DNA from 3 places in the Paenibacillus sp. FSL K6-1318 genome. Region 1 is predicted to be linked to each of the others. Evidence: predicted binding sites of a transcription regulator. Region 1 holds the regulator's gene; each other region holds the start of a gene.
The links. Region 1 encodes Rex, which represses fermentation and respiration genes when NADH is low (regulators of the CRP and FNR family bind a similar motif). Its sites were predicted from a motif close to TTGTGAAATATTTCACAA; they were not measured.
Positions count from the first base shown of each region.

Region 2: nadA (quinolinate synthase NadA) is a predicted target of Rex. The motif match lies at 2,741-2,758, and genes of this name have one in related genera.
Region 3: NYE45_RS28480 (cytochrome ubiquinol oxidase subunit I) is a predicted target of Rex. The motif match lies at 4,697-4,714, and genes of this name have one in related genera.

Region 1 covers NZ_CP150270.1:4,179,241-4,186,620, forward strand. The annotation lists gene NYE45_RS18370 (AAA family ATPase) at 1-931, opposite strand, end outside; gene NYE45_RS18375 (hypothetical protein) at 924-1,451, opposite strand; gene NYE45_RS18380 (DUF5590 domain-containing protein) at 1,874-2,404, opposite strand; gene NYE45_RS18385 (amidohydrolase) at 2,444-3,748, opposite strand; gene NYE45_RS18390 (redox-sensing transcriptional repressor Rex) at 3,735-4,388, opposite strand; gene dinG (ATP-dependent DNA helicase DinG) at 4,607-7,380, opposite strand, start outside.
Region 2 covers NZ_CP150270.1:61,607-68,986, reverse strand. The annotation lists gene nadC (carboxylating nicotinate-nucleotide diphosphorylase) at 1-66, opposite strand, end outside; gene nadB (L-aspartate oxidase) at 63-1,694, opposite strand; gene nadA (quinolinate synthase NadA) at 1,730-2,668, opposite strand; gene ftsH (ATP-dependent zinc metalloprotease FtsH) at 2,969-5,014, opposite strand; gene hpt (hypoxanthine phosphoribosyltransferase) at 5,115-5,654, opposite strand; gene tilS (tRNA lysidine(34) synthetase TilS) at 5,707-7,146, opposite strand; gene NYE45_RS00290 (protein kinase) at 7,191-7,380, opposite strand, start outside.
Region 3 covers NZ_CP150270.1:6,356,969-6,364,348, reverse strand. The annotation lists gene NYE45_RS28500 (class I SAM-dependent methyltransferase) at 140-811, opposite strand; gene NYE45_RS28495 (glycosyltransferase family 4 protein) at 808-2,163, opposite strand; gene NYE45_RS28490 (glycosyltransferase) at 2,165-3,160, opposite strand; gene NYE45_RS28485 (hypothetical protein) at 3,160-4,452, opposite strand; gene NYE45_RS28480 (cytochrome ubiquinol oxidase subunit I) at 4,836-6,251, shown strand; gene cydB (cytochrome d ubiquinol oxidase subunit II) at 6,196-7,251, shown strand; gene cydD (thiol reductant ABC exporter subunit CydD) at 7,253-7,380, shown strand, end outside.

The sequences.
Region 1 (7,380 bases):
GGGACAAGTGCCGCTGTTCAATGTTTAACAACCCGTCCCGCATGGCGTATATTGCCGCTTCGTTCATAACACTTTCGAGCTGTGCACCGGAGAAACCATACGATTCTTCCGCTGTTTTCTCAAGGCTGACCCCTTCCAAAAGAGGTTTATTGACTGCATGCAGCTCCAGTATGTGTTTTCTGCCTTTCTTATCTGGCAAGTCCACCTGAATATGACGGTCAAAACGTCCTGGACGTGTCAGAGCGCTATCCAGCATTTCTTTGCGGTTCGTTGCAGCGATAACCAAGATTCTTGGCGTATCAGAAGAATAGATTCCGTCCATTTCCGTCAAGAGCTGATTCAACGTCTGATCATACTCGCGCTGTTGACCGCCTTCACGTTTACCCCCAATGACATCGATCTCATCGATAAATATAATGGCATTTTCCTTATTTTCCTTGGTCGCACGGGTTCTCGCGTCCTTGAACAAATCCCGAATTCTGCTGGCACCCACACCAACATACATTTCCACGAACTCACTACCTGATGCTGCTACGAAAACAGAATCCGTGTAATGGGCAGCAGCCTTGGCCATCAACGTTTTCCCAGTCCCTGGAGGGCCCGTCAGCAAGATGCCTTTTAACGGACGAATCCCGAACTTCCGAATTTCTTCATGTTTGATGAGAAAGTCAAGTGCTTCACGCAATTCTTGCTTGGCACTGTCCTGTCCTCCAATTTCTTCAAATGTAAGTTTTGAAGGTCCTTTTTTCTTCCGTTTACGCTCCTGTGCAGCACCTACGGTAATCCCGCCGCGCATTTGCATCATGAACAGCAAAGCTCCGACAAGCACCGCTGCAATCAGAATCGGAACAATATTAACACCAGTAAAAGCAAGGAAAATAATCAACACGGGAAAAAATCCGATGGCAACTTCTTTTGTCCACTTAGGCATTAGGCCACACTCCTATCTGACCGGGCACACGCGGCAGAATAATAAACTTGCTGGCATCTCCGTCTCTGAGACTGACATATACATTGTTGTCATCCATCGCTGTATTTACCTTAATTCCATTGGTCGCCATCTTGGACAGCGTCGGTGTAATCTCGGTGTACTGCTTGTTCTCCATCGCCTGAGCTACGGTAAACATCGCATCCCCCCACCAACTCTCCAGTGCTTCACTGGAATGATCCACGACATCCAACTTAAGTGAACGTGTTCCAATTAGGGTCTGTCCTTCTTTGTGAATATATTGTACCAGTCTGCCCAGATCAACATCCGGTTGCAGATCCAGTTTCAATTGTACGTCATTGCGGTTAATAGTTAATTGAACGTCATTGACTCCATCGTACTGGGTAACCATCTTTTCAATCGGATTCTGCATAGCCACCTGACGATACACAAACCAACCTCCAAACAACACAACGGCTGAAATGACGGCAGTTAAAGCAATAGGCAATACTTTTAGCTTCAAGTGAATTACCCCTCCCAGATATTGGCCTAACCTACTGGCTTATTGGTATAATACGAATATGTGCACATAGACTCCTGCGAAAATTTCGACAGGATTATTTGTTTGAAATGTAACTTTGAGTACATAACTGAGTATATCACATCGTATATACAATTTCGAAGGCGAAAATATGAATAAATTATTAATTTTAACTATTTAAATCTTTTTCATAACTCACTAAACATAGATATTTGTAACTAGATATAGACAAATTGAATCGTTTTGATCTATATCTACCCTTGATTGAAGCAGCTAAAGGTATTATAAAATTGATTAATTTAAATCAAATATGTCTACAGACAACACAAAGAACCGGTTCAGTCGGAAATCCGTCTGCCGGTTCTTTCTAATCATTAATTCATTAGCTAATCACTCTATGTGTTCTAGCTGTTCGGGAGAGTATAGACCAGGTCCACCTGTTCTCCATTGCTAAAACGATAAAAGCGATAGTGGTTATGCGTGCCGTCCTTATAATATACTTGCCACACATATATCCCATTCACAACTCCGGGCATGATTCGCTTAATCTCACCGGCAGGAACTTCAGAACTGAAGCGATTGCGTATTTGCGTTTCGGACATGCCGTTCTGCAGCAGCTCGCTGTGTATAGCGTTTGCCCCTGTAGCAGGTTGATTGTTTGCGTCGAATTTAACCCAGACCATCACATCCTGGTTATCCTTGTTTTTGCCGATCAGGGTCCAGTAGATGTTATCAGAGCCTTCTTTATCTCCCCAGATGTACTTTCGCAATTCATCATAGGATGTAATGCCCAGTTGCTCCTGTGCTGCCTGTATGGCAAGTGCTTCTTCCTTGCGCTGGTCCTGCGTGACATAGACGTAATAACGCTGAAGTCCAAACAGAATCAGAACCAGTGCAAGTAGCGAAATCCATATCCACTTCTTTTTTTTCTTCAAAAGCCGAACTTCCTTTCCCTATGATGCGCTGTGCTGCAATTAACGAGCAAGCAGACCATCAAATGCCAATTGAGACTCACGCAAAATGCGCTCTTCATCCAACGTCAGACATTCGCCATGTTTAATCACTTGTTTTCCATCCACCCATACGTGCTCCACATCTTTGGCAGAAGCCGAGTAGATCGTATGTGAGATCAGGTCTGTATGCGGATAGAAATGTGCCTGTTCAATGTCCAGAGCGATAAAATCAGCCTTCATGCCTACCTTGAGTGCTCCGGTATTATTCAAGAAAATGGATTTGGCGCCATATGACGTTCCAAGCAATAGCGCTTCGCCTGCTGGTACTGCAGTCGGGTCACCGGACACGCCTTTGTGGATCAATGCAGCCAGTCTCATTTCCTCGAACATATCCAGGTTGTTGTTACTTGCCGGTCCGTCTGTTCCGAGTGACACAGTAACTCCTGCTTTCAGCAAATCAGGTACCCGCGCAACACCGGAAGCCAGTTTCAGGTTACTACCCGGGTTATGGGATACAGCGACATCATGACGGGCCAGAATTTCAATCTCTTCGTCATTCAGATGCACCGCATGTGCAACCAGGGATGGACGGGAGAAAAAGCCCAGTTTCTCCAGATGTGCCACAGGACGCAATCCGTAGTCTGTAACGTTCTGCTCGACTTCACGAAGCGTTTCCGACATATGTGTATGAAGGGGAAGGTTTAGATCGTTCGCGACCTGTACAAGCTTCTCTATGTAGTCTGGAGGGCATGTATATGGTGCGTGTGGCGAGATTACGGTTGTAATGCGACCATCGGCCTGTCCATTCCACTCACGTGCAAACGCAGCCGACTCCTCCAGCTTCCGCAATTGTTCTTCTTCCGAACACAAACCAATTACACCGCGTGCCAGTGCTGCTCTAACGCCGGATTGTTCCACAACTTTAGCCACTTGGTCCATGTGATCATACATGTCCAGAAAAGCTGTAGTCCCGCCTTTCAACATTTCAAGCACCGACAGTGAAGTTCCCCAGTATACATCTTCCGAAGTCATTTTCGCTTCCATCGGCCACATTTTTTCCTGCAACCAAACTTGTAACGCAAGATCATCTCCATGACCTCTGAGCAGCGACATCGCTGCATGACCATGCGTATTGATCAGACCCGGCAGGAAGAACAGTCCTTTTCCATCCACTTTGGTACAGTTTTCGTCTCCATCCGGCAATGTCTCACCAATATGCACAATCTTGTCATTATCAACAACCATGTAACCTTGAACGACATTCCATGTTGCGCCTTCATTAACGGCAAATTTGCCGTTGTGAATTACCCATCTATTTGTTGTCATCTTCCTCGTCGTCCTTTCCAGTCTCCAAGTAATAGGCCAAACTAAGCAGATCCGTCGTAAAGTCAGCATGATGAATGCGGATATGCGGCGGTGTTTTTAGAATTGTTGGTGCAAAATTGAGGATCGCTTCAATTCCCGATTCAATAAGCTGATCGGCTACATTTTGGGCTTCCGTATCCGGAACCGTGATAATCCCGATGCGAATGTTATCCGTTTTCACCGCTTCCGTCAATTCATTCATTGGTTTCACTGTCAAACTGTTGATTTGACTTCCAATCTTCGGTCCGTATGCATCGAATACAGCCACAATCTTCATGTTGTCTTTCAGATAAGCGTTGTAGTTGGACAAGGCCTGTCCGAGATTACCCGCTCCCACCAGAGCCACATTAATTTGCTGATCGATTTTGAGGATGTGACGAATTTTCTCGATCAAGTAGGATACATCATACCCGATCCCTTTTCGACCAAAATCACCGAAGTAAGCCAAGTCTTTACGAATTTGGGCCGGATTCAGATCCAGTCTCTGTCCAAGCTCTTGAGAAGACACCGTAGCCACCTCACGCTGATGCAACTCGCTCAAATAACGCAAGTATACAGGCAGACGTCGTACCACCGCTTCCGAAATTTTATCTGATTTCATTCTTGCTCCCCCTTACCAAGCCCACGATAAAATAATAGATGAAAAGATGAGCATTCTGTATAAATTCAAAGATAGAAGTGACTTTTTATACAGAATGCTCCTTGTAATTTAGGTTATAAGTTCTTACGTGCAACTGCTTTATTCGCAAACGGAAAGATCTCATAAAGTTTAACGCCAAACTGTAGCGTCATGCAATGATATAACGAACAAAACAACTATTATTCTTGTTCTTTAGCAGGTTTTTCCAACCATTCGGTAATTCGTGGAACCATTTGCTCTGTGAGCATATGCTCCATTTTGGGACCAGGTAATGAATATAAAAAGAATTTGCCATAGTACGCTTCAATTACGCGTGTATCATAGACAATCACAATTCCTCTGTCCTTCGCGGTACGCACCAATCGGCCAAATCCCTGCTTGAAACGAATGACCGCTTGCGGCACGGACAATTTCATGAACGGATTTTTCTTTTGCTCCTGGAGCAACTCACTCTTGGCTTCCACCAGCGGATGATTCGGTGGCTGGAACGGCAATCTTACAATAGCGAGGCAGGTTAGCGCATCACCCGGGATATCTACACCCTCCCAGAAGCTGCTTGTGCCCAGAAGTACCGTAGCTTTGGCATCCTGGAACCTGCGAGTAAGCTTGGAGCGGCTTCCACTGTCCACGCCTTGCCCCAGCAACGAGATGTCGTTACCAGACAGCGCCTCCTTGAGCGGATCATAGACCTGTCGCAACATCTTGTATGAAGTAAACAGAACCATCATGCGTCCACGGGTGGCAATTGCTGTCTCTGCGAGGGATTGCACCAGCATATTAACAAAGTGCGCATCACCCACACTGCCCTTCACACTCGGGAAATCACGCGGAATCACCAGAAGTGCCTGATCACGATAGTTGAAAGGTGATGGCAGCATCGACGTTAACAGCCGATTATTATCGGCGGCTTCCTGCAAGCCAAGCTGCTCAATCATGAACTGGAATGACTTATCGACAGAGAGCGTAGCCGATGTAAGCACAACGCTTTTCTTTTTGTCAAAAAACAAATCCTTAAGTTGTGCACTGACATCTACAGGTACAGCATACAGCTGAAGCGATTTGCTGCGGAACTGGCCGCTGGCTTCCATCCAGTACACCGTTTTGGCATCATCCATACGCATGAAGAACCGTAGATTCTCCTTCAACGTGGTCAGATCTTTCAGCAATCCTGTGATGTCCGTGATCAGGCTATCCGATTGATAATCATCCTGATCTTCCTTCACCTCAAGCAACAATTTGTCCCCTTTGCGAACCAAATCGCCCAGTGTCACATAGATCTGGTTCTCCAGATCCTGCAACTCCTGCCATTTCGCAGGTTTCTGAGAAGCCTTCAGTCGCAGGGAAAATTGCCCCGTCTCTCCCGGTGAAGCATCACTTCGTTCAGGCAACAGCCCGAACAGGGCATCGCTCATGCGATCCCATAACTCCTTAACCTCAAGAGCGAGTGGGAACATCTGATCCACCATGGAGCCCCATTGCACCGAATTTTCATGCCCGGATAACTGCGAACGAAGCATAGGCAGCTGACCATTACGACTGTCTTTAAACAGACGGGTCAGTGTATGAACCAACGTGAAATATTTCATATGCATTCCAAGATGCTTACCAGCTACATCCTCCAGATGATGGGCCTCATCGATCACCAGACTCTCATAGGCTGGCAGCAGCTGATGTGCTGCTTTGACATCCGTAAATAATTTGGAGTGATTGGTGATTACAATATCAGACAACCCGGCCTCATGTTTGGCACGATGATAGAAACATTTGCGGAACCATGGACAGGATCTTCCCAGACATGACTCGGATTCGCTCTGTACGGTCTCCCAGAAGTCCCCACCGCGTCCGCTAAGGTTAAGTTCCTCATCATCTCCAGTTTCGGTCTGCGTAAGCCAGACGATCATCTGAGCGGCTGTGAAATAATCCTCTTTGGGTGTGGCGAATTCACGTTTATTGATTTTGTGTTCAAATTTGCGCAGGCACAGGTAATGTCCACGTCCTTTGAATACAGCAGCCTTAAACGGAAACGGAACCACTTGGGTCAGCATTGGAATGTCCCGCTCTCTCAATTGCTCCTGCAGATTGATCGTATGCGTACTGACCATGACTTTCTGTTCTTGCTTCACACTTTCGTAAATAGCAGGCAACAGATACCCCAGAGATTTACCGGTACCTGTTCCAGCCTCGATCAAGAGATGCTTCTCTTCGTCCAAAGCCTGCCTTACACTGCTGAACATCTGAGTCTGCGCTTCGCGCTCTTCATAATGATCCAGCGTATCCTTCAGGTTCTCCCGAACCTGGTCCATAAACTGTTCGAAGCTTACACCATCAAGGGGGTTACCCTCCCGTTCATCACGTGGTGCACCAATATCCGTCCAATCACTCACATTGAGAGCAAGCTGACGATAATAGGTATGTCCATCCAGGTCCTGAATCGGCTCTGCTTCCTTCTCACTGCGCATTCCGTCCAAGAACCAACCCAAGTCACTGTCTTCTGGTGCGAACAGGTCACTGAGCCGCTGAATCGTTATGAGCGGTAATTCCTTTAACTCATCCAGACATTTGAGCAACACATAGGCTGTCGCCAGTGCATCACTGTCTGCCTGATGAGGGCGATCATGCTGAAAACCAAATTCTGAAGACACATAACCAAGTTGATAAGAACCAAGTGATGGGAACGTAATCTTCAGAAAATCAATCGTGTCCAGAATACGGCCAGTGAACGGCAAATAACCGCAACGGTCCAGAGCATTCTGTAAAAAGTGAAAATCAAAAGCAACGTTGTGTCCAACAAGAACCACATCGTTAAGCAGCGGAACCATCTCCATCATCATCTCTTCGAGTGAAGGAGCGTCCGCCACATCGGCATCGGTAATACCCGTTAACCCCGAAATAAACGGGGGAATCGGTACACCAGGGTTCACATAAGAACTATATATTTGAGTTATGCTGAAGT
Region 2 (7,380 bases), 2.7 Mb from region 1:
AACATCTTCCCGAAGCCAGTTTTTGATTGATTCGATAAGCCCATCATTGTATCCGTTCAGTATCATGACATTAATTCCTCCACAATCGCTTGTTCTCGCTGCTGCAGACTATGCTTCTGCCACACGATATCGTCACGTGCCGGGAAGTCCTCTCGATAGTGAGCTCCCCGACTCTCCTCGCGGTGTAATGCTCCGCTAGTGACTAACCAGGCACAGGTCAGAAGGTTGGCATACTCCAGCTCTTCCTTATGGGCAAGTGTCTGGTCAAAAAATTGCAATTCCTGTTGCAGCTTGTCCATAGCCTTCTGCAGGTTCTCACCATTCCGACGCAAGCCTACCTGACGAACCATCATTTTCTGTAGTCGTAAGCGTCTTTCCGATATTGGCTTTTGCTCTTTCATGATCTTGCTAGTCATATCCACAGATGCAGTCGCAGTTCCTCTTACTTGTAATGAACCAAGCGGAGGAAGAGAATGAATGCGATCAACAATTCTCCGGCCAAATACAATCGCTTCTGACAAGGAATTGCTTGCCAGACGGTTAGCTCCATGCACTCCTGTAGAAGATACCTCACCACAAGCGAATAACCGGGAGATGCTGCTCTCTCCGCTAAGATCCGTTTTCACTCCGCCCATCATGTAATGGGCAGCAGGTGCAACGGGAATCCAGTCCGTTGTCATATCCAATCCATAACGCATACAAGTCTCATATATGGTAGGGAATCGATGCTTGATCATTTCTGGCTGTTCGTGTGTAATGTCAAGATACACAAAAGTACTGTTGGTAGACTCCATCTCGCTAACAATCGCTCGTGCCACGATATCACGTGGTGCCAGTTCAAGCTGGGCATGGTATCGATCCATGAAGCGTTCGCCCTTCACATTGCGTAAATATGCCCCTTCGCCGCGTACGGCTTCTGACACAAGAAACCGTGGTGCCCCCGGATAACAAAGAGATGTGGGGTGGAACTGGATAAATTCCATGTCACGAACGATAGCCCCAGCCCGGTATGCCATGGCTACACCATCGGCAGTAGCTACATCCGGATTCGTCGTGTATCGGTACAGTTGCCCTGCCCCACCAGAGCAGAGAACGGTTGCCTGTGCCTTCACAAACACCTTCGATCCATCATCCTTCTGTATCAGAGCGCCGATGCATTCCCCTCGATCTCGATCCGTAATCAGATCAATAACAAAATGCTCATCCCATACTTCAATTCCGGGGTGTTCATTCACTTCGACTGCAAGCGCACGTACAATCTCATATCCCGTTGCATCCCCGTTGGCATGCAAAATACGGCGGTGGCTATGCGCACCTTCCTGCGTCAACGCCAACTCGCCGTTCTCCAGGTCAAACAACGTACCCAAACGAATCAGTTCCTTCACTCCGTCCGGACCCTCATTCACCAATACTTCTACCGCCTCGGAGCGGCACAAGCCCGCTCCTGCTACAAGTGTGTCCTGCGAGTGGTAAGCAGGCGAATCATCTTCAGCAATAACCGCAGCGATGCCTCCCTGCGCATACCTGGTGTTACTTTCAAGTAATGACTTCTTCGTGATCATTAATACGCGTTGTTGCTCACTTGCCTTAATGGCGGTGAACAAACCAGCAATTCCTGAGCCTATAACCAGTACATCCGTCTCTACCATGGGTAGCGCAGACAGATCAAAATCAACTAAATATTGCGGTATCATGTTATTCACCTGTCTTGGAGCAAGAGTAGCGCATCCTACTTCACCAACAACATGCGCTCTAGTGATTCTCTGGCTTTGTCGGCAACGGCCGGTGGCACATAGATTTGCGGCTTCATCGTTTCCAGGCATTTCACCAGTTTCTTCAAGTTGTTCACCTTCATGTTGGGACATACGAGGAACTTGGTCGCAAAATGAAACTGTTTATCCGGACTATCCAGACGAAGCTGATATCCGGTACCATCTTCGGTACCAACGATAAATTCCTTCGCTGATGAATTTTTGCAATACTCCAGAATGGCTGTTGTACTGCCTACAAAATCACCCATCTCTACAACTTCAGGGCGGCACTCTGGATGGACAACAAACTCTGCATTCGGATGCTTGGCTCTCATCTCCACCACATCTTTGACTGTGAGCATATCATGCGTGTTGCAGTAGCCTTCCCAGATAATCATTTTCTTGTCTGTATGCTGCTGCACATAGTGTCCCAGATTTTTATCCGGTACCCAGATAATTTCGTCGGAATCCACCGATTGAATAACCCGGACCGCATTCGCCGATGTACAACAGATGTCGGTCTCTGCTTTGATTTCAGCCGAGGAGTTGATATACGTAACCACCTTGGCATTAGGGTGTTGTGCTTTCAATTTGCGTAGTCCATCCACATTCACCATATCTGCCATTGGGCAACCTGCACGCTCATCCGGGATAATAACTGTTTTGTTGGGTGCCAGAATTTTAGCGCTTTCACCCATAAAGTGAACACCACAGAATACGATCACATCTGCATCTGTTTGTGCTGCCTTCTGGGCTAATAGAAACGAATCTCCACGGAAGTCAGCAACCTCCTGTACCTCGTCACGTTGGTAATAATGGGCAAGAATAATGGCATTACGTTCCTTCTTCAACTCCATAAGCCGCTCACGCAGCTCGCGGTTCATCTCAGCCTTGCGCTCTAAAGCCAGAGCTTCCACCTGTGATCCTCTCCTTTATCGGGACAGCGTCATGCGCTGTTTCGTAGGGCTAACCTAAGTCGTTATGTTCGCTTGAGAAACGAATCACAAGCGGTTTAACAACTAATTTACACAACGTTCACGACTCTGTCAATAAATGAAAAAGGCCCAGAACCGCGCCGTAACCACCCGTTTGCTAACTGGTTCGCCATCTAACTCCCGTTTATCTTTATCTATCCGTTTTTAAAATAATGGACAAAAAAAAGAGAGCCCGAGGGCTCTCTTGATTTCACCTGCTATTCTAGCCAGATGTAATATACATTAAGACGTTGGCTTCGTTCCGCCATCATCCGGGTTATTGTTATTACCCTTTTCCAGATTCGGTGCTTCGTTCGGAATATCTCCAGCTGGTGGCTCAGGCGTTTCATCTTTACCTTGAATGCGAACACGCACATCACCGATGTTGTCGATGATTGGCTCTCCGCCTTCAGTTGGCGTACCTTCACCATCATTGTCATTCTCTGCTTTTGGCGTCAAAGAACCTGTTTCGATCAATTGCTTGATCTGATCCATTTCCAAAGTCTCTACCTCAAGCAAAGTTTGAGCGATCAGATGCATCTCTTTTGAATGTTTAACAAGCAAGTCCTTACATTTCTCATAACATTCATTGATAAAGCGTTGCATTTCCTGATCAATCTCGTAAGCAATGGAATCTGAGTAATTCTGTTCATGACCGATATCCCGACCAAGGAATACCTGTCCTTGTGAACTTCCGAATTGCATAGGTCCCAATTTCTCACTCATACCGTATTCCATAACCATGCTGCGAACAATCCCTGTCGCTTGCTGGAAGTCACTGTATGCACCAGTGCCAATTTCTCCGATGAACAATTCTTCAGCTACACGACCTCCGAGGAGTCCGGTTACTTTATCCAACAATTCTTGCTTGGTAACCAGCATACGGTCTTCTTTTGGCAACATGATTACATATCCACCCGCACGTCCGCGCGGAATAATGGTCACTTTATGTACCATATCAGCATGTTCGAGGAAGTATCCTACAATGGTATGACCTGCTTCGTGATAAGCAACGATTCGTTTCTCGCGATCACTGATGACACGGCTTTTCTTCTCCGTACCGACGATGACACGGTCAATCGCTTCGTCAACTTCTTTCATGGAAATATCTTTACGGTTACGACGCGCTGCAAGCAATGCCGCTTCGTTCAAGAGGTTTTCCAAATCTGCACCAGAGAAGCCTGTTGTACGCTTTGCGATAATATCCATCTTCACATCTTTGGTCAGTGGTTTATTACGGGAATGTACTTTCAGGACAGCTTCACGACCTCTTACATCAGGGCGGTCAACCGTAATTTGACGGTCAAAACGTCCTGGACGCAGCAAGGCAGGGTCCAAAATATCTGCACGGTTCGTTGCAGCTACGATGATAATACCTTCGTTAGCTCCGAAACCGTCCATTTCAACGAGCAACTGGTTGAGTGTTTGCTCACGTTCATCGTGACCACCACCAAGACCAGCACCACGCTGACGTCCTACAGCATCAATCTCATCGATAAAGATGATACATGGCGCATTTTTCTTCGCATTTTCGAACAAATCACGTACACGTGATGCACCGACACCAACAAACATTTCAACGAAGTCGGAACCTGAAATACTGAAGAATGGTACACCCGCTTCACCGGCAACGGCACGAGCGAGCAACGTTTTACCAGTACCTGGAGGACCTACGAGCAATACGCCCTTAGGAATCCGTGCACCTACTGCCGCAAATTTACGAGGATCCTTAAGGAAGTCTACAACCTCAACAAGTTCCTGTTTCTCTTCGTCAGCACCCGCAACATCTTCAAATGTAACCCGCTTCTTCTCTTCGTTATAGAGACGAGCACGGCTTTTACCAAAGTTCATTACTTTACCGCCGCCGCCTTGAGCCTGATTAAACAGGAAGAAGAACAGCAGGAACATAATGATCAAAGGAATAAAGGAAGTCAGCAACGTCAACCAGATGCTGTCACCTTTCATTGGCTCCTGATGATATTGGAAATTGTTAGTTTCACTTGCAGCTACAAGTTCACTAATTGCCTCATCCGTAGGAGGAATATACGTTGAGAAATTTTCTGATTTGGCGCCATCAGGTGCCTTCTTGTATTGACCGGTCACGAGGTACGTTTGACCGTTAAATTGAACCGTCAATTCAGAGACATTGTTGGCTTTGATCGCTGTGCGCAACTGATCATATCTAGGATTATCGGTGGCTTCGCCGCCATTGCTGACGAACTGGACTATCCCCACCACAACTAAAAAAAGAATCAAATAAAAACCAGAATTCCGGATGAACCGATTCATCCCCTACCTCCTCTCGAGACACTTTAATTATTTTAACATAGCCCGACATGGCTTCTCAACAGAAGCCAAGAACAGCTCAAGGCTTGGGTCGGGCAGGATATTAGCTACTGTAGACTTCCGGCTTCAAAATCCCGATATAGGGCAGGTTCCGGTACTTCTCGGCAAAATCCAAACCGTAACCAACGATGAACGCGTCAGGAATGTCAAAGCCTGTGTAATGAGCTTCCAGCTCCACTTTACGGCCTGAAGGCTTGTCGAACAGCGTAACCACACGCACCGATTCAGCGCCGCGGTTCTCTAGCAGTTCAATCAGGTAGCTGAGTGTAAGTCCGCTGTCGATAATATCTTCGACAATCAGGACTTCCCGTCCTTCAACGGATACATCCAGATCCTTAATGATTTTGACAACACCTGATGACTTGGTGGAAGCGCCATAACTGGATACCGCCATAAAATCCATTTCAACAGGTACCGTTATGTTTTTAACCAAATCAGCCATAAATATAAACGCACCCTTGAGCACACAAATGACCAAAGGATTGCGATTTGCATATTCGGCACTTAGTGTTGCGCCTAATTCCTTGACTTTACTCTGAATTTCTTCTTCACTGATCAATACTTCCTGAATGTCGTTCTGCAACTGTGCGAACCCCCTAAGTTATACTATGAAAGCCTTACCTGAACCATAACCACTACCCCTGAATCGCTGAATCGCCTACAGTCATGTACAGGATTGCGGAAGTGCCATCCCTGACAGGAGCCACATTGGACCGTCGAACACCCGGTAACCAGATGATATGACCTGCTCCATCACATACCACAGGAATACGTGGACGGACAGATGGGGGGATTTTCTCATCGATGAAAATATTTTTCACCTTTTTGCTTCCGTTTAATCCCATCACTTTCATGGTATCTCCAGGTAACCGTGAACGCACAACCAGCGGCATAAGCAGTTGATCCGCATCAAACGCGGCTTGATCCGCCGATTCTGGTACATGATAGTCCTCGGGACTCACCGGCATCAACCGAATATACCGGTTAATTTGGGTGAGTGAAAGCTCATAAGTTCCACTCCATTGCGCAAGACGATACTCGTAAGATTGATCCTGTACGTCTGTCCGTATGCCAAAAGAAATCAGATTATACTCCCGAGTGCAGGCGAGTGTCTGTCCTATATCCAGGCTCCAGGTCGTCACATGGGTCTCCATGACCTTGCGTCGAATGGTTTCTATACGGGTAAAGTCGACAAAATCACTGTCCAAAGGCAGATAATTCAATATTAGTTTAATCAACCTTCGTTGTAAAGCGACATGTAACTTCAAGAAGGAAGGCACCTCAAAGGTTTGCCTTCCGCCGTTCACCTGCACTAGACACCTGTATGTGTCATATGCACTCTGCTCCATGAAATCGTCTTCATCACCCACAATTTCGGCAAGCCGATTCAATGACGGCGTGAGTTGTCCATTATACTGCCCCAAAAAAGGAAGCACATCCAAGCGAATGGCATTACGCCGATATTTACGCAAGGCGTTGCTCTCATCATTGAAATACATAAAACCCTGGGTATTACAAGCTTCTACAAGGTCTGTCTTGTTTATACGAAGGCATGGACGAATAAGTTCCACATTTTTTTCTCGTCTTTTAAACTTCATTCCCGCGAGTCCCGACAAGCCGGTTCCACGAAGCAAATGAAGCATGACCGTCTCTGCCTGATCATCGGCATGATGTGCCAAAGCGATGCTTGCCGCATTATATTTGGCAGCCACTTCATGTAGAAAGGCATATCGCTTGTTGCGTGCCGCTTCCTGTGGCCCTTGACCCGTCAGCTCCATATATGAAGGAACATCGGCCTTGATCCATTCAAAAGCAATACCAAGCTGCTGTGCCAGTTCCATCATTTTCTCCGCTTCATCATCAGATTCACTCCGGAAGCCATGATGCACGTGGGCACAGATCAATTCAAGTGGCACATGCCGCTTGCTGATCTCGTGCATGATATGCAAAAAAGCCACCGAGTCCGGCCCGCCCGATACTGCGACGACAATCCGATCCCCGGGAACCCATAACTGATGCTCTTCCGCTGCATCCAGCACGTTATTCACCAGCATGTTCCAGCGTAAAGCCTCCATACCTGTTCCTCATTCCTTGCGTTATGTATATGCACCCTCACAGATCAGAAACGTAGTGCATAGATGAGCACCCCAATAAGTAATATCACAGATACAGCAAATGCGTTCTTAAGCCAGCGCGGTGTTGTACTGTTGGAACGACGGCGAAGAGGCGTGGGGCGTGCCATCATTTCCTTCCATCCTTGTGCCGCATGGCCTGCATCACGAAACTGACCTCGCAAGGCCTGAATCGTC
Region 3 (7,380 bases), 2.2 Mb from region 1:
CTTTAGTTCCCCAATCCCTATATATCCCCCACATATTCCCGCAATAGGACCTCAACTGAAAGTGCAAAAGCAACGGAGCTGCCGGTAATCGGATTATTTCCCGAACCGTACATTGTTCCGTTGCCAATGAGTCAATCCCTCAACCTTTGCATATCACTGCGCGAAAACAGCGAATCGGCGTGCCATACATATCAGACCAGATGGCATCGTCCGGCTCTTCCACATTCAGCTTATCTTCAATGGTTAATCCGGTGACAGCCATGATTGTCTCAAGTAAATCAGGCCGCATCTCGGGCACATCGAAGGTGGCGATCAACTGTCCGTTTGGCTTCAGTACCCGGGCGAATTCCCGAAACGCTCGCAGCATTGTGCCTGTATCCAGATGCTCCAATACAGAGATACAGAACACCCGATCAAACTTACCCGACTCGTACGGAAGCTGGGCCAGATTAGCCTTTGCACGGTGCAATCGGACGAGAGTTGATTCCGGCAGTTCCTGGGCGGCTTGCTCGCCAAAATCAGAAACAATATCCAGTCTTATCGCCTCTTCAGACAAAATACGTTCATCCCAGTCACAGGCGTGAACCTCGCGGCAGTGTTCGGCAAGCCAGAATTTGAACGGATGGGAGATGCCGCAGGCTGCATCAAGGACGACGTCGTCTGGACGTGCAAATCGCCGGGCCCATTCATATTCATAAGGACGGCTCCACCATGCCGGATGCAAGGGAAAGACCAGTGTGTCCGTTTTAGGGTCACTTTGCCGAATGTATCTTGATTCCATGAATTCCGTTGCCTTGGGCGTATCCATCATCCCCGAATTCCCTCCTTCAATCCTGTCTCTGCCAAAAAAGATTCTAACACCGTGCTCCACCGGCTCCGCCACCTGGCAAGATCATAGGACAGTGCAGTCTCGCGCGCATAGATTCCCAGTCGTTCTCGCTCGGCCCGATCCTGTACAAGACGAACCAGTGCTGCGGTGAGTTCCTGCTCACCAGGAGGTACCAGCAGCCCATTAAACCCGTCCTGAATCAGATCATTCAATCCGCCAACATTGGAGGCGATTACCGGAAGTCCACAGCTCATCGCTTCCAGACAGGCATAGGAGGTACCCTCTGAAAAAACGGTTGGAATCACGGCGATATCTGCCTGATGGTACGCCTCCCGAATATCCCGGAAATCATACGTGCGCTGGTTAATTCTCGCTGCATGTGGGTGAGTACGATGCCAATAACGGAAGGCTCTCCCGACTGTACTGCCTTCGACCAGTTCCCCGGCAAATTCAATCTCCAGATCCGGAAAAGCACCCAATAGCTTATCTGCTGCCAGCATCATCGGAATAATCCCGCGTTCCATGCTGATGCGGCGCGGATATATAATGCGAATTGGACGAGAAGAGATCACTTTGGTATCAGCAGCCTTCTTTTCGGCGGGTCTCGTAACTGGAACATTAGCCGGATGCTCAACATCTGTTTCTGCTCCATTACCACCCGCTCCACGCTTGCCCTCTGCAGCTTTCACACCTGATATAACTACATCAGCCTTCTCCTCATGACTCGCCAGATCGGTCTTCCATGCAGCAAGCCATTCGTCTTCCTGTTCCTGCTTTAAGGTCCGCGTTGGTGGTGCTGGTGTGAAATAGGACGTATCCACTGCATTGGGAATCAGGACAACCTGCCTTGGGTCAGTATAGGTGCAAGCGGCCCGGCAAAAGGTCTGGAAATGGGAATCCACAGACACGATGCGCACAAGTCCATCCAGAGCCAGCTGAATGTGTTCTGCTACTTGTTGTTTGGTGTCCAGTGGCAGTCCGGGACGATCCCAGTTAATGCCGTGACAGATGCCAAGACTGCCGGGTTTGTAGGTGATGGGTTGCCACAGACAGCTCGCATAGATCACAGGGCCGCGCGCCGCGGCGGCCATCCGGTCAAAGGCTTCGGGCACATCATTCATGTCATACGCATAGCCAAATACATCAATCTGCTCTGTCCGCGTCTGAAACGCTTCAAAATAAGAGAGCTGATGAACCTCGGGAATGTGTCCGAGCCCACGGATGACACTGCACAGATCCAAAATGTAGCGCTCCAGTCCACCGCCAAATACCCGGCCGAATTCCCGGTTGTATCCATCGGTGAAGCTATGCGTCAGAATACTCACCACGCCCATTTCACTGTCCCTCCTTCCAAGGAACCAGCCGAGGTTCAGGATCGAGAATCGACTCGTAGTGTGCAAGATTGCCCCATTCACCACTAGGATCAATACGTTTGTAGCGCAAATATTTACGAACCCGATCCTCCAGGCTACCGGCCCAGCCGAGATGCTGAACCTTCAGCTCCGTGCTAACCCCGGGCAATACGGTGCAGGACAAGGGAAGGCGGGGAACGTGATGATTCTGTTGTGGATAAAAATAAGGATATCCAGGCATATACCGTACAAGTGAAGCGGTATGCCGTTTATGCAGACACCAAAGATCATCTTCCCGATAGTGAGTCCGGCCACCCCACATATCGTAGAAACGAAATGCAAACCAGTCCGCATACTCCTGATTAATCAGAGTGCGTATGGCTTTCTTGGCCTCTGAGCTGTACAGCTCATCCGCATCAACTGAGAGCAACCAGTCGGGACATGTTCCCGCAGCCGCTTGCCATAAGGTGTTGCGAAGCCGCCATTCCTCGGCGAACAGCGGTTTCTCCAGTACTTCCAGACGGACCACCTTTGAATAGGCTTTGCATATGTCCGGTGTTCCGTCTGTGCTGGCATCGTCCACAATCACGATCTCATCCACGAATTCACTCAGATCATGCAGTACCTCTTCAAGGTATCGGCCACGTTCATTGCGAACCTGGAGCATGGCGGTCAGCTTGTTGCCTTTGCTTTTGCGAACCCGACGAATGGAGAAGGGCTCTTTGAATACACTTGTTTCCTCTTGTGTTATAGCTGCACTCTGTTCTTCCTGACCTTGTGTGTCGCCCCAGTGATGCACTTGGCTTCGGATGTCCTGCGTTGGTTGTGCATGATCCGGGGTGTGATCACCATTTTCCAATGCGTCTGTATGTGTTGTTCGATCGACTGTTTCAGTTGGCGTGTAAGTGGTTTCGGTTCGGATATCCCTGTGCACCATCGGCCCATTCACCTGTTGTCTACGCTTCTTCGGGTCCAGCATCATGGCACCTCCCCAAGCAATTGCTGTACAGCATAATCCAACAGCTCCAGCTCGACAATCCGGGCGAGCGCATCTTCATCCTCCAGTGCTGTTTCGAGAAAATGTCGGACTGCCCCGTGTCGCTCCCCTCGCAGAGCCAGCGCACTTCCGGATAACTGCTGATAGTCCCGGCGACTGGCATCATCCTGAATATCAACTGCATGAACAAGAGCCAGTGCCTCTTCCACACGTCCAGTCTCCTGATAAATGCGGAATTTCCAATGTCTCGCCGTTTCTCCGCCAAGTTCGTCCAGGATACGCAAGGCGGTTCCGTAATCATCGTTAATACGCAGTAATTCCGCTCGTACAAGTTGATCTTCTCCCGCCTCAAGCCAGCGACAGAGCTGTTCATAATGATGTCGTTCCTGTTCGTCGCCTGCACTGATTCCATACACCAGCAGGGCGTCTTCCAATTTCCCGGCCCGGGCATGGATGGCAGACAGGAATCTATAGTGGGAGACTACACAGTCACTGCGACCATTCAAGACCGCATGGGAGAATGCCTCTTGAAGTGAATGGATAGCCCGAGGATCTTCAAGCAAGTACTCATAGGCTGCCAGCAAAAAGGATATCGTTTCATGGGCACCTGCTTTGGCTCGGAGCTGCCGGTAGAAGTCGGCACGTACACTGCATTGAAGCAGGGTGACGCTATCCGGAGTGCCTGAGAGGATCTGTCGTAGCGCATGCAGGAAGAACAGTTCGTAGTCCCGGAGAGGGACTTCGAGATCATCCTTTTGCATCGCACCCGCAGGTGTAGGGTCTTCGCCTCCTAGCCAGATAGCGCGTACACCTTGGAAAAGCAGCTTCATATATCGTGTTTCGGAGGAGGTACCCACCAGATCGGCGATACCGACCAGTTTGGAGATACTGCTTTCCCATAAAGGAGAGGCTGCTTCATCTCCAGCTGGCTCAGGGAGCAGGACAATACATAGCTCCGGCTCCAGCGAAGCTGTAGCCATGAGCCAGTAGGGATGGGTAACGACCGCAACGGTTCGTGGTTCCAGTAATAGCTGCTCGGCTTCAGGAAGGGAGATCACGGTGATGACCGGAGGTACATCCTCTGTTTGCGTCAGACTGCTGACATAGTAGACATCTCCCTCGATCGACAGCAGCGCAGCAATATCGGGATAGGGAAAGGATGACCAGCCTCCTTTGCGAGGGAAGACAACATACCGGACAGGGGGCTGTACCGTAGTAGCCTCATCCGGGCTGACTTCGGGGGCTAAATTCGGTAGCGGTGCAGGATTTTCCATGAATTGTTCACCTCACCTTGACTGAAATATGGTGCTTCATTCTCTCTGCATGTGCTTCATGCTTTCACTTCATATGTAAAGCCCTCACGGCACTTCGCATGTTATGCCTGAGACTAACATATGGGCATTCCGTCCCAAACATGAGTATCTTCCATGAATACATGAAGTTGGCAAGCTGTGGTAATAGGCTGATTTTTATCTTTTGTGTGACCAGGATCACTTTTTTTTGCTCTAAACACGTAGATTGTGATAATTCTCACATGTATAAAATAGGTAATCTGGCACAATACGTTCATCAACGTATTTGGTGGACAGACAGCGAAGGTGCAGCTTCAATGCCAAATACGCATACTGCGAAGTGAACAGAAAGAAGGGGTAACGGTATGGATCCGATTATGTTATCGCGTATCCAATATGCACTTACAACGATTTTCCATTTCTTTTTTGTGCCGCTATCCATTGGTCTTGTACTGTTGGTTGCGATTATGGAGACGTTGTACGTTGTTAAGGGTAAGGAGATCTACAAAACGATGGCCAAGTTCTGGGGCAAACTGTTCCTGATTAACTTTGCCGTCGGGGTAGTCACAGGTATTCTGCAAGAGTTTCAGTTCGGTATGAACTGGTCAGAGTACTCCCGATTTGTCGGGGATGTGTTTGGTGCGCCACTGGCTATTGAAGCCCTATTGGCGTTTTTTATGGAGTCTACATTTATTGGATTGTGGATATTCGGGTGGGATCGTTTGTCCAAAAAAGTGCATCTGGCCTGTATCTGGCTGGTGTTCGTTGGTACATTCCTGTCCGCGCTGTGGATTCTGGCAGCCAATTCATTTATGCAGCATCCTGTCGGGTTTGAGATTAACAACGGCCGAGCCGAGATGAATGATTTCTTTGCACTCATCACGAATGGTCAGCTTCTCGTGGAGTTCCCACATACAATCTTTGGGGCATTAATGACAGGGGCATTTGTCGTAACCGGGATCAGTGCCTACAAATTGATGAAGAAGCAGGATGTGGAGATCTTCCGCAAATCGTTTAATATTGCGATCATTATCGCTCTTGTTTCCTCATTCGGCGTCGCTTTCTCGGGGCATTTCCAGGCGCAATATCTGGTGGAGACGCAGCCGATGAAGATGGCAGCCAGTGAGGGCACATGGACGACGACAGAAGATCCGGCACCATGGACGGTGGTCGCCTTTATCGATCCGGATAAACAGGAGAACACGGGTGAGATCAAAATCCCTGGATTGCTCAGTTATCTGTCCTACAGCAAGTTCTCCGGTAGTGTCAAAGGCATGAAGGAACTTCAAGCAGAGTATGAACAGACGTATGGACCGGGGGACTACATCCCGCCGGTACGGACAACATTCTGGAGTTTCCGCATTATGATCGCAGCGGGTGGTTTGATGATTGTGCTGGCTCTGTACGGTACGTTTCTGGCTATGCGTAAGAAGCTGGAGATCGCTGGAAAATGGTTTATGCGTCTGATGGTATTTGCCATATCTTTGCCGTTTATCGCTAATACGTCAGGTTGGATTATGACCGAGGTAGGAAGACAGCCATGGACAGTATTTGGCTATATGACAACCGAAGCCGGGGTCTCGCCGAACGTATCCGCAGGAATGATCCTGTTCTCGACCATCGCTTTTACCGCTGCTTATACGGTTCTCGGAATCGTGATGGTATACCTGTTCGTACGTGAGATCAAAGCAGGACCGTTTGCGGTCGAGAAGCCGGAAGATCACGATGAATCGGCCGACCCGTTCGGCGTGGATGGAGGTTATTCCGTTGTCACTAAGTGAGTTGTGGTTTTTGCTGATTGCCGTATTGTTTGTCGGGTTCTTCTTTTTGGAAGGTTTTGATTTTGGTGTGGGGATGTCTACAGGTATTATCGCCAAAACAGACCGTGAACGCCGGACCCTGATCAACTCGATCGGTCCGTTCTGGGATGGCAACGAAGTATGGCTGATTACAGCAGGGGGAGCGATGTTTGCTGCCTTCCCGCACTGGTATGCCACGATGTTCAGTGGTTTCTACCTACCGCTTGTGGTCGTGTTACTCGCCTTGATTGGTCGCGGGGTTGCCTTCGAATTCCGCAGTAAAATGAAACAGCAGCGCTGGCGCAAAACATGGGATATCATTATTGTGGTATCCAGCGCGCTCCTGCCTTTCCTGTTTGGCGTAGTCTTTGCCACGTTCATGAAGGGGCTGCCCATTGATGGGGAGATGCAGTTGCGCGCAGGATTTTTCGATATCGTTAATCCGTACACCGTGATTGGTGGCTTAAGCGTAACGTTGCTGTGTCTGGTTCATGGCTTGTTGTTTGCATCACTACGAACAGTTGGCGAACTCCGAGAGCGTGCCTTGAATACAGCGCAAAAATTGATGTTGCCGCTGGCTGCACTGCTCGCTGTTTACACGTTAATGACGTATATGATGACTGATGTGTTCGCCGTACGCGGCTGGGCCCTCTGGATTATGGTTGTACTTGGAGCAGTCTCGCTTGCACTTGCGGCCTACTTCGTTCGTCAGAAGCGTGAAGGCTGGGCTTTCGGTATGACAGGGGCAGTGATTGCGATTGCCTTTGCCTCGGTCTTTATCGGACTGTTCCCAAGAGTGATGGTGAGTTCCTTTGGAGCGGCGTATGACCTGACCGTATACAACGCCGCATCTGGTGCGTATTCATTGAAAGTAATGACCATTGTAGCTTGCACACTGCTGCCGTTTGTTCTCGGTTATCAGATCTGGAGTTATTATATCTTCCGCAAACGTCTCAACGAGCAGCACCACCTGGAGTACTGATATGGGACGGGGGCTAATGAAGCTGCCGGGCATCCGGCCGGTACTTGCGCTGGCCTCAGCGCTGGTGCTGCTACAGGCGATGACGATCATTATGCAAGCCAAATGGCTGGCACAGGCCATCACGGCATT